DNA from 4 places in the Brevibacillus sp. HB1.1 genome. Region 4 is predicted to be linked to each of the others. Evidence: predicted binding sites of a transcription regulator. Region 4 holds the regulator's gene; each other region holds the start of a gene.
What was found. Region 4 encodes LexA, which represses DNA repair genes until DNA is damaged. Its sites were predicted from a motif close to CGAACATATGTTCG; they were not measured.
Positions count from the first base shown of each region.

Region 1: the regulator LexA is predicted to act here: its motif matches at 1,219-1,232, upstream of recA (recombinase RecA).
Region 2: the regulator LexA is predicted to act here: its motif matches at 1,470-1,483, upstream of HPY27_RS00370 (YolD-like family protein).
Region 3: the regulator LexA is predicted to act here: its motif matches at 1,051-1,064, upstream of HPY27_RS02990 (DNA polymerase IV).

Region 1 covers NZ_JABMIV010000001.1:417,110-419,316, forward strand. Annotated here, with positions in the region: gene HPY27_RS01960 (RecX family transcriptional regulator) at 1-5, opposite strand, end outside; gene recA (recombinase RecA) at 75-1,133, opposite strand; gene HPY27_RS01970 (DEAD/DEAH box helicase) at 1,301-2,207, opposite strand, start outside.
Region 2 covers NZ_JABMIV010000001.1:74,395-76,601, forward strand. Annotated here, with positions in the region: gene HPY27_RS00360 (GNAT family N-acetyltransferase) at 1-537, opposite strand, end outside; gene HPY27_RS00365 (hypothetical protein) at 714-947, shown strand; gene HPY27_RS00370 (YolD-like family protein) at 1,163-1,414, opposite strand; gene HPY27_RS00375 (bile acid:sodium symporter family protein) at 1,645-2,207, opposite strand, start outside.
Region 3 covers NZ_JABMIV010000001.1:617,758-619,964, reverse strand. Annotated here, with positions in the region: gene HPY27_RS02990 (DNA polymerase IV) at 1-960, opposite strand, end outside; gene HPY27_RS02985 (hypothetical protein) at 1,498-1,779, shown strand; gene HPY27_RS02980 (ABC transporter ATP-binding protein) at 2,099-2,207, shown strand, end outside.
Region 4 covers NZ_JABMIV010000001.1:277,604-279,810, reverse strand. Annotated here, with positions in the region: gene HPY27_RS01190 (DUF4269 domain-containing protein) at 1-272, opposite strand, end outside; gene HPY27_RS01185 (DUF456 domain-containing protein) at 381-866, shown strand; gene lexA (transcriptional repressor LexA) at 917-1,540, opposite strand; gene yneA (cell division suppressor protein YneA) at 1,703-2,038, shown strand; gene HPY27_RS01170 (DUF896 domain-containing protein) at 2,115-2,207, shown strand, end outside.

The sequences.
Region 1 (2,207 bases), 140 kb from region 4:
TTCATGATGATTCACTCCTTCGCAAAGCTAAAATAACAGCCTGTCTCATCGACAGGCTGCTCTTCTACTCTTCATTACTCCAGATCAAATGTAGGCTCTTCATCTTGCTCTGGGTCATTTACTGCTTCACCTTCTGGAACAGAACCAGGGTTTAGGCTGAAGTATTCGCGCACCTTTGTTTCAATCTGTGATGCAATGTGCGGATTTTCTTTCAGGAAGACTTTCGAATTCTCTCTACCTTGGCCGAGACGCTCCTCATTGAAGGAGTACCATGCACCACTCTTTTGAACCACATCGATCTCGGAACCGATGTCGAGAATGCTACCTTCTCTGGAAATACCTTCGCCGTACATGATATCCACTTCAGCAACCTTGAATGGTGGTGCTACTTTATTTTTGACGACTTTGATCTTCGTCTTGCTTCCCAAAATGTCGTTGCCAACTTTGATAGATTCCGCTTTACGAACGTCCAAGCGAACACTCGCGTAGAACTTCAAAGCGCGTCCACCCGGAGTTGTTTCTGGGTTACCGAACATAACTCCCACTTTTTCACGAAGCTGGTTGATGAAGATTGCAATCGTTTTGGACTTGTTGATGGCGCCGGACAGCTTGCGGAGTGCTTGGGACATCAAGCGTGCTTGCAAACCTACGTGGGAATCTCCCATCTCGCCTTCGATCTCTGCTTTTGGTACGAGTGCCGCAACGGAGTCGACTACGATAATGTCTACCGCACCAGAGCGCACCAGTGCTTCCGCGATCTCCAATGCTTGCTCACCAGTGTCTGGTTGGGACAACAGCAATTCATCGATGTTCACACCCAGCTTCGCAGCGTAAACCGGATCCAAGGCATGCTCAGCATCGATAAACGCAGCTTGTCCACCCTGTCTTTGAACTTCTGCGATGGCATGAAGCGCTACTGTTGTTTTACCAGAAGACTCTGGTCCGTAAATCTCAACAATCCGTCCGCGTGGGAACCCACCCACACCAAGTGCAATATCTAGAGCAAGTGCACCGCTAGAAGCCGTAGAAATCTGGATGTTGGATACTTCCCCCAACTTCATAATGGAACCTTTTCCGAATTGCTTTTCTATTTGACGCAATGCACTCTCCAAAGCTGCGCGACGATCTGACAAATGGTACACACCCTTTCAATTTTCGCATCTCTTTTGCTTGTCTTCATCATACCTCGAGACAGAAGTGTTTGCCAAGTATTTTTTACGAACAAATATTCGCATCGTAAAAAAGCAGCCATTTCCTGGTTGTTCCCAGAGAAATGACTGCTTTGTGTAATACTCTCTAATTAGGAACGCTTCGCTCCGCGAGGCTTTGCAGGCTCCAGATTGATTCGTTTTCCGTTGATACGTGTTTGACGCAGTGACTCATATACGAAAGCAGCTACCTCTTCTGGAACCTCAACAAATGTGAAGTTCTCGAAAATGTCGATGCGACCTACTGATTTTCCTGGGATACCCACAGATTCAGAGATCTCGCGTACCAGATCCTGTGGCTTCATGTTCGCATTGCGGCCTACGTTCAGGAAGAAGCGAACCATGCCTTTTGCTGCGCCTGTCTCACCAAAGTTGTACGCTTCTACTTCCTGCCCTTGTCCCGCTTCGGTATGGAATGCCAGGTGTAATGCAGCAGCTGCTACTTTTTCAGCCGGGTATTGACCTACGAGAGCATCCGCTACTTTTTGATACATATCCGCGATTGCATCGCTTTCCAAAAGGCTAGTCAATTGTTCACGCAATTGCTCTTGTTTGCGCTCAGCCACTTCCTCCAGGGAAGGAACATTGCGAGAGAGCACTTGTGCTTTTGTCTGCTTTTGGATAAACATCATTTGTCTTACTTCACGCGGCGTAACCAGCGTCATCGCAATTCCTTTGCGACCTGCGCGACCAGTACGGCCAATACGGTGTACGTAGCTCTCAGAGTCTTGTGGAATATCGTAGTTGATTACGTGAGAGACGTTTCCTACGTCGATACCGCGTGCTGCTACGTCAGTCGCGATCAAGAATTCAATCGAGCCCTCACGGAACGCATTCATGACCTTGTCACGTTGTGCCTGTGACAAGTCACCATGCAATCCGTCCGCAAGGTATCCGCGGGATTGCAGCACTTCAGACAACTCATCTACGCCGCGCTTAGTGCGGCAGAAAATGATACCCAGCTCGACATCCTCACTGTCCAAGATGCGGCAGAGGCTC
Region 2 (2,207 bases), 200 kb from region 4:
GAATCTTCCCATAATAATGGTGTTGTAGAAATTGCCATCGGAAAGAACTTTGTCGCCTCTGAGTACCCCTTCGATTTCAAAACCAAATCGTTTGTACAGCTCAATGGCTTTCTCATTCGTTTCCATCACATTCAACGTCATTTTGGTAATGTGGTTGGCGTCTGCCCAGGCAACTGATTCTTGCAAGAGATTCTTCCCAATGCCATAACCCCAGAACTCTTGTAAGACGCATACACCAAACTCTACTTTGTGTGCAAATCTGTTTAAGTAAACACCTGCACATCTGGAAAACCCGACAATCCGATCCTGTACAACCGCAACTAAAAACAAGTTTCTTGGACTTTCTGCATCCGTATTGATGATGTGTTCGAATCCTTGCACATCGATGAAAGCCTCTCCTCTTTCTCTGTCCAAATTTTCAGTCTCTCTATCGATTTGCAGTCGCAATTCCGACAACTGTTTTGCATCTGTTTCTATTGCAGAGCGAATCGTGTAGGATAACCCGTTCACAGAAAGTAGTTGTTGGCTGATTATCATCATTTATCTCCTATTGGTAAAATTTCGGTCTTTTATTCTATCATAGGTAGCAATCTTTGTGAATCTTCTCTCTTCATACTAGAAAGAGGAAATTACATTGTTTACATAACATTTATTATGTTCATTTATACGCCTGACTGTGGATATGCTACAATAAGGGAAAGGAGCGTGCTCGCATGAATTTTTCCAAATCATTTTATTATACGGTCGACCATTCCAAGGTAGAGGAATATAAAAAGATGCTTGATCTAATGAAAGTCCCCTACATCGTGGAAGCACCGATCGTCTTGCTAAATCAAGGAGCGAATGAATACTCCTTCGTTTTTCCTAACATGTCAGGTCGTCTTTATGGAATGGTGAGCAAGTTATTTCAAGCCGATGGGAAGCCATATCCGAAGAATGAAACATAGGCAAAAAAAAGGACCCCATGATTGGGTCAAATAGGAAGTGGAGAGAATGCATGCTATGTAATATATTCTAACATGAAAAGAACGAATGTCAACCAAACTTTCGAATTTTCTGTGTTTTTGTGTTAGGTTTCATTACATATAGACTTGGATTTTTGTGCAGAAAAGAAAGAAACCCTGCATGAGTTGAATTTCATGTAAGGTTTCCACTCGCACAGCTATGCATGGACATTGATAATTTTCTCCATCTCGATCCATTGACTAATCGTTTGGTTTGCTAATTGAACACGCCTTGCCTTCGGGTCTACCCATTTGACCACACCCCACATGCTGCACGTATTCCCCCGCTCCCCCTCAAAGGACACACACCAGCTCACATTCAATGGATAATTTTCTCTTCCCGAATCTCGTAGCATGTACATAAATGCCTCTCTTTCTTTGTCCGTTACTTCAAGATCGCCGTTAGCCACGCGTTTCCACCCGCCTCATCCTGTGTGAGAAATTGTATTTCCATTATAGTGATTACGAACACAAGTTCGCAACCTTTTTTTCAATTCCTCATGAACGGGGAGAGAAAACGGTAGGTACTTGCCTTATGAGAGGTTCCTCTCGAAAAGTCTTCCCATTTGTTCTGCCGAGTCTTGAGGACCATAAGAAAAAAGCCGTTTTCCAAAAATTAATTGGAAAACGGCTCTTACTTTTAACTTGATAATTCCTGTGTTTGATGCTGCGGTCTTTTCTCGACCAGCTCCAAAAATTTTCCGAAGGTAGAAGCGAGTATTTGCTGAAAAAGCATACCGAGAACAACGGGAAGTGCAACAGGCGCAGGAAAGTACGTGATCGCCATAACTGCCCCAGCACTAATGTTTCGCATTCCACTGTTGAAGGTTAACGTGACGATCACATCCCGCTCCCATCCGAACAGCCTTGCGATCCCCCACCCCATCAAATAACCCAAAATAGCTACAAACAACACAAGGACCGCCATCCCCACCAGTTTTGCGTCCATCATATGAAAGTAAGACGAGACCATCGAGCTGTTGATCGCGACGACAACACCCATTCCCATCTTAGAAAATGGCGCTAATTTTGGTGCCAGCGTTTTTTTGACGTTCCCTTTTGATAAATGGTTGAGCAGCATACCGACAAGCGATGGCAACACGATCATATAAAATAAACCCTTCATCAATTCAGCCAAATCCATCTCAACTGTTGCCCCTAAAAACAAGGACATTCCCAACGGAACAATCAATGGGGAGAGCA
Region 3 (2,207 bases), 340 kb from region 4:
CTGTCTATTAAACGACAATATCAAATGTTGACCATCTGTTTCCGTTGCTCCGACGGACACAACTCGCCCGATGTAACCCAGTCTCCTGCTGCGACGACAGACCTCCACCACCAATTCCAGCAGTATAACCTCGATATCTTCAATCTTCCGATAAAGGCTGCTTCTGAGCGCCTTGCCGTGACTAACCGATTTTAATTTATTACGAATACTTGCCACGACAGGGCTAGGGTCTATTCCACGTGCTGTCTGCCAATAATATTCCGCCTGTATATCACTTTGCTTGCCCATCTCTTTTCGCATACGCTTTTTAAAATCACCCAGTTCCAGACGCGCAATGTCGCCAATCGTGTAAAGACCCATACGTGTAAAATGACGAGCCATTCGAGAGGCAACCATAAACATTTGATGTACCGGTAACGGCCATAATACAGATTCTAAATTGTCGAAACCAAGTTTAAAGATACCTTCGGGCATTTTTTTAGCAAAATTATCAGTAGCCATTTTCGCCAACACTTTCGTTGGTCCAATTCCGCACCGCGTCCAAACACCTGTTGATAACAGAACGTGTGTCTGGATCTGGTGAGCAATCTCTTCCGGAGCCCCGAAATAACTGATAGAACCTGTAACATCAAGAAACTGTTCATCGATGGAATAAGGTTCGACCTGGTCCGTAAATGACTCGAAGATCTCGGTAAGAAGCAAGGATACGGTGATATATGTTTGCATTCGGGGGCGTATTACGACCAAATCGGAACATTTCGCAAGCGCCTCGCCGACTCTTTCGGCCGTTGTTACACCGCGTGATTTGGCGACGGGGCAAGCAGCCAGAATGATACCAGATCTTCTAGAGGGATCAGCTACAGCGACTGGCTTATCTTTCAAGTCTGGCCGGGCCGCTTTTTCAATCGAAGCATAGAATGATTGTCCGTCAACTAACATAATGGTTCGCTCTTGAGGCACGGCATTTCACTCCTGTAAAGTTGGTGATTCGTAGATGTACTACAAAGTCCATACACGCTATGGATGCGAACGTATATTCTTATTATATACCGAATGTATGTTCGTAATGCAATGAGAATAATTGGAATGCAAAAAATGCCCCCAGGTCATCCATATTGACCAAGTAGCGCAACGCCTTAAGCTTCGGGCAGGCTCTGAGGTCCACTGGGTTCCTTTTGCCCGACTGCTGCATGTGAAGCTGGCAACGAATTTCTGAATAAAGGAAAAGTAGGTACATGATGGGGAGTGCACAAGAATAACACCGTAAATAGACAAAAATAGGTCTCTTTTTCAAAAGCAAGCTGCAAAAAACAGCGTGCCGCGATGAAACGGTGTGTGCGAAGAAGATGCGAGATTCCTGAAACGAAAAGCGGTCAAAAACAACCGTTTTTCGTGTTTTTTTGGCTTACACGGATTTTGCCAGAAGAGAGGTTTCCCTGTATTGTTAGATTATCTTTTGAAGCATATATTTGACGGATAGAACAAAGGAGATTTAACATGCTAGCACAAGAAATGGGTGTCATATTCACCAAGCACGCCGATCAAATTACTTCCAAACGTTGGGGAGAATTCATGCAACAATTGGAGGAAAAAGGCCTGTACGTGCTCATTGAGACAGACACGATCGGAAGAGTGATGAGTCCATTGGGCGGCTTGATGCCCATGCCGTGTAAAAGTGAGACGCTCCATATTGTGACAGCTGATGAGCTGGAGCAGCGCGGCTTGCCGCTCGGTCACCACATCGTAACGAAAGCGAAAGAAAAAGTAGTCCAACCATAATCGAAAAACCAACGCAACCTTTCCGTGGGAGCTAGCCTCCAAGTGGGAAAGGTTTTTTTGTGTAAAAAACGTCCCCTCTCATCGGGGGATCGAAACATCTCGACGTTTTTCATAAAGCTGGATGCGACCGCTTGCGGTCAAACAAAACGGTTATGACCGTATTGTTGTTCCTAAATAAAAGAATGCTCCGGCTAGGGGTAAGATCTATCCGGCAATCGGCGGTAGAGGGCAGAAGGTCACATTATGATAAGGGATAGGACAAAAGAAGCAAGCAGGAGAGAGGAGAACAGGAATGACGACAATGGAGAGCAAAGAGGGAATGCAGCCCAAAAAAGGTGTGCGTCGCTTGCTGGAGATTGCGGATGAGAAGCGCGGCTTGCTCGTTGTCTCGGCGATATTGTCCTCCTTGAGCGCAATATGCATGCTGG
Region 4 (2,207 bases):
GTACTATTCACATCTGAGTGTGTCACTTCAAATCCGGGCAAACAGCCAAATGCTGTACGAACAGCCTGCTCAAACTGCTCCAGATCATGACTCTCGCAAATAATATCCAGATCGCTTTGCACAACATCAATGTCCAATGGGATGGTTCCGGCAAGCACTGGATGGTAATCGGATAGTACTTCCATGATGTGCGTCTGTTGAATCGCTTCCCACGCTGCTTTTTGGCGAATCGTCCCTCTGCCCAAGTAGGAGAGATCATGCCAATTTCTCATGAGACTACCTCCATGTCTGCTTTCTTTTAAAAAAGTTTAGACAAAAGTGAATAAGTACGCAACGAAATCGATAATCACTCGTATACCTAAATGAAGGGAGTGTAGTAGATGGAAATATTTTTGTGGGTAGTGGTTGTGTTATTGTTCTTGCTAAGCATCGCAGGAATTTTCTTACCCGTTTTACCTGATACGATATTACTGTGGGCGGGCTTTTTGCTCTATCACTTTTTCATTGCAGATCCGGGAGCGGGATTGCCGGCATCCTTTTGGTGGGGAATGGTCGTTCTAAGCATTCTGCTTTACGGTGCTGACTTGCTGACGAATATGTACTTCGTGAAAAGGTATGGAGGGTCCAAATGGTCGTCCATTGCTGCTGCGGTCGGTATTATCCTCGGGATTTTCGTTTTCCCACCGTTTGGTATGCTGATCTTACCGTTCGTATTCGTCGTTCTCGTAGAGTTGATGGTGCAGAAGCAGTCGATGGAGAGAGCAGTGAAAGCGGGCGTAGGCTCACTGATCGGATTTTTAGGTAGTGCAGTCGTAAAAGTCATCTTGCAAGTTACGATGATCATCTGGTTTTTTATCGCCAGATAATAGACAGAAAACAAAAAGGACAGCCTCGGCTGTCCTTTTTTACGTGGGAACTAGTGAATGAGTCGATAAACACCGATGACTTTACCGAGAATAGTGACATGCTCCAGGATGATCGGTTCCATCGTGGCATTTTCCGGTTGGAGACGGAAGTGATTCTTTTCTTTGAAAAATCTTTTAACGGTCGCTTCGTCTTCTTCTGTCATGGCTACGACAATATCACCATTGTTGGCTACGTGCTGTTGGCGAACAATGACGTAGTCTCCGTCGAGAATTCCGGCATCAATCATACTGTTCCCGGAGACGCGCAGCATATAGACCTTGTCAGAAGTCACGATATTGTCTGGAAGCGGGAAGTACTCTTCTACATCCTCAATGGCAGTAATCGGTTGTCCAGCGGTTACTTTTCCGATTACTGGCACACGGACGACAGAGTCTTCGAAATTGTCTTGAAAACGATCTTCATCTGATAGCAATTCGATGGCACGAGGTTTGGTAGGATCTCGACGAATGAGGCCTTTTTTCTCTAAGCGTGCCAAATGCCCATGTACTGTTGAGCTGGAAGCTAGTCCAACAGCCTCCCCAATTTCACGTACAGATGGCGGATATCCTTTATCACGAACTTCCTTTCGTATGAACTCGATGATGGCTTGTTGTCTACTCGATAATTTTGACATAGAAAGACACCCCTGATTTCTCGAACATATTTTCCTATATTATACCATGGGAGCTTGCGTTCGACAAACATAAGTTCGATTATTTGTTGACATGAACATATGTTCTCATTTATTATGAGGCTACAAGTGATCAGAACGTATGTTTGTGAGGAGGCCATTATTATGAATTCATTGACAGTACGTAATCGTTTCGAGAAAAAAGAAGAACGTCGTGTTCGTTTTGGTATCACGAGAGGACAAGCTCTCTTGTTTCTTATTACATTTACTCTCTTTTTTTACCTGTTAACCGAACTAGTGTTTGCTTCTTCGCCAATGGAGGAGCCACAAGGCATAGAAGTAACCGTACAATCTGGAGATAGCCTATGGTCGTTAGCTGTTCAATACAATACAGATCAGATGGATGTTCGGGACTATATAATAGAAATTAAGGATGCGAACGGTTTAGAGAGCAACAGGATTTACCCAGGTCAGACTCTCATCCTTCCTGATACTCCGTAAGTGTTCGGCTGTCTTGCGGGATCATTCGAATGTGGTATAATGAAGCGGCACTACTACAGAGTGGGAGGAACCAGCAGTGGTATCTGACGCAGAAATTAAACGCATCAACGAATTGGTCAAAAAATCGCGCGAAGAAGGTTTGACCGAAGAGGAAAAGCTCGAACAAAAA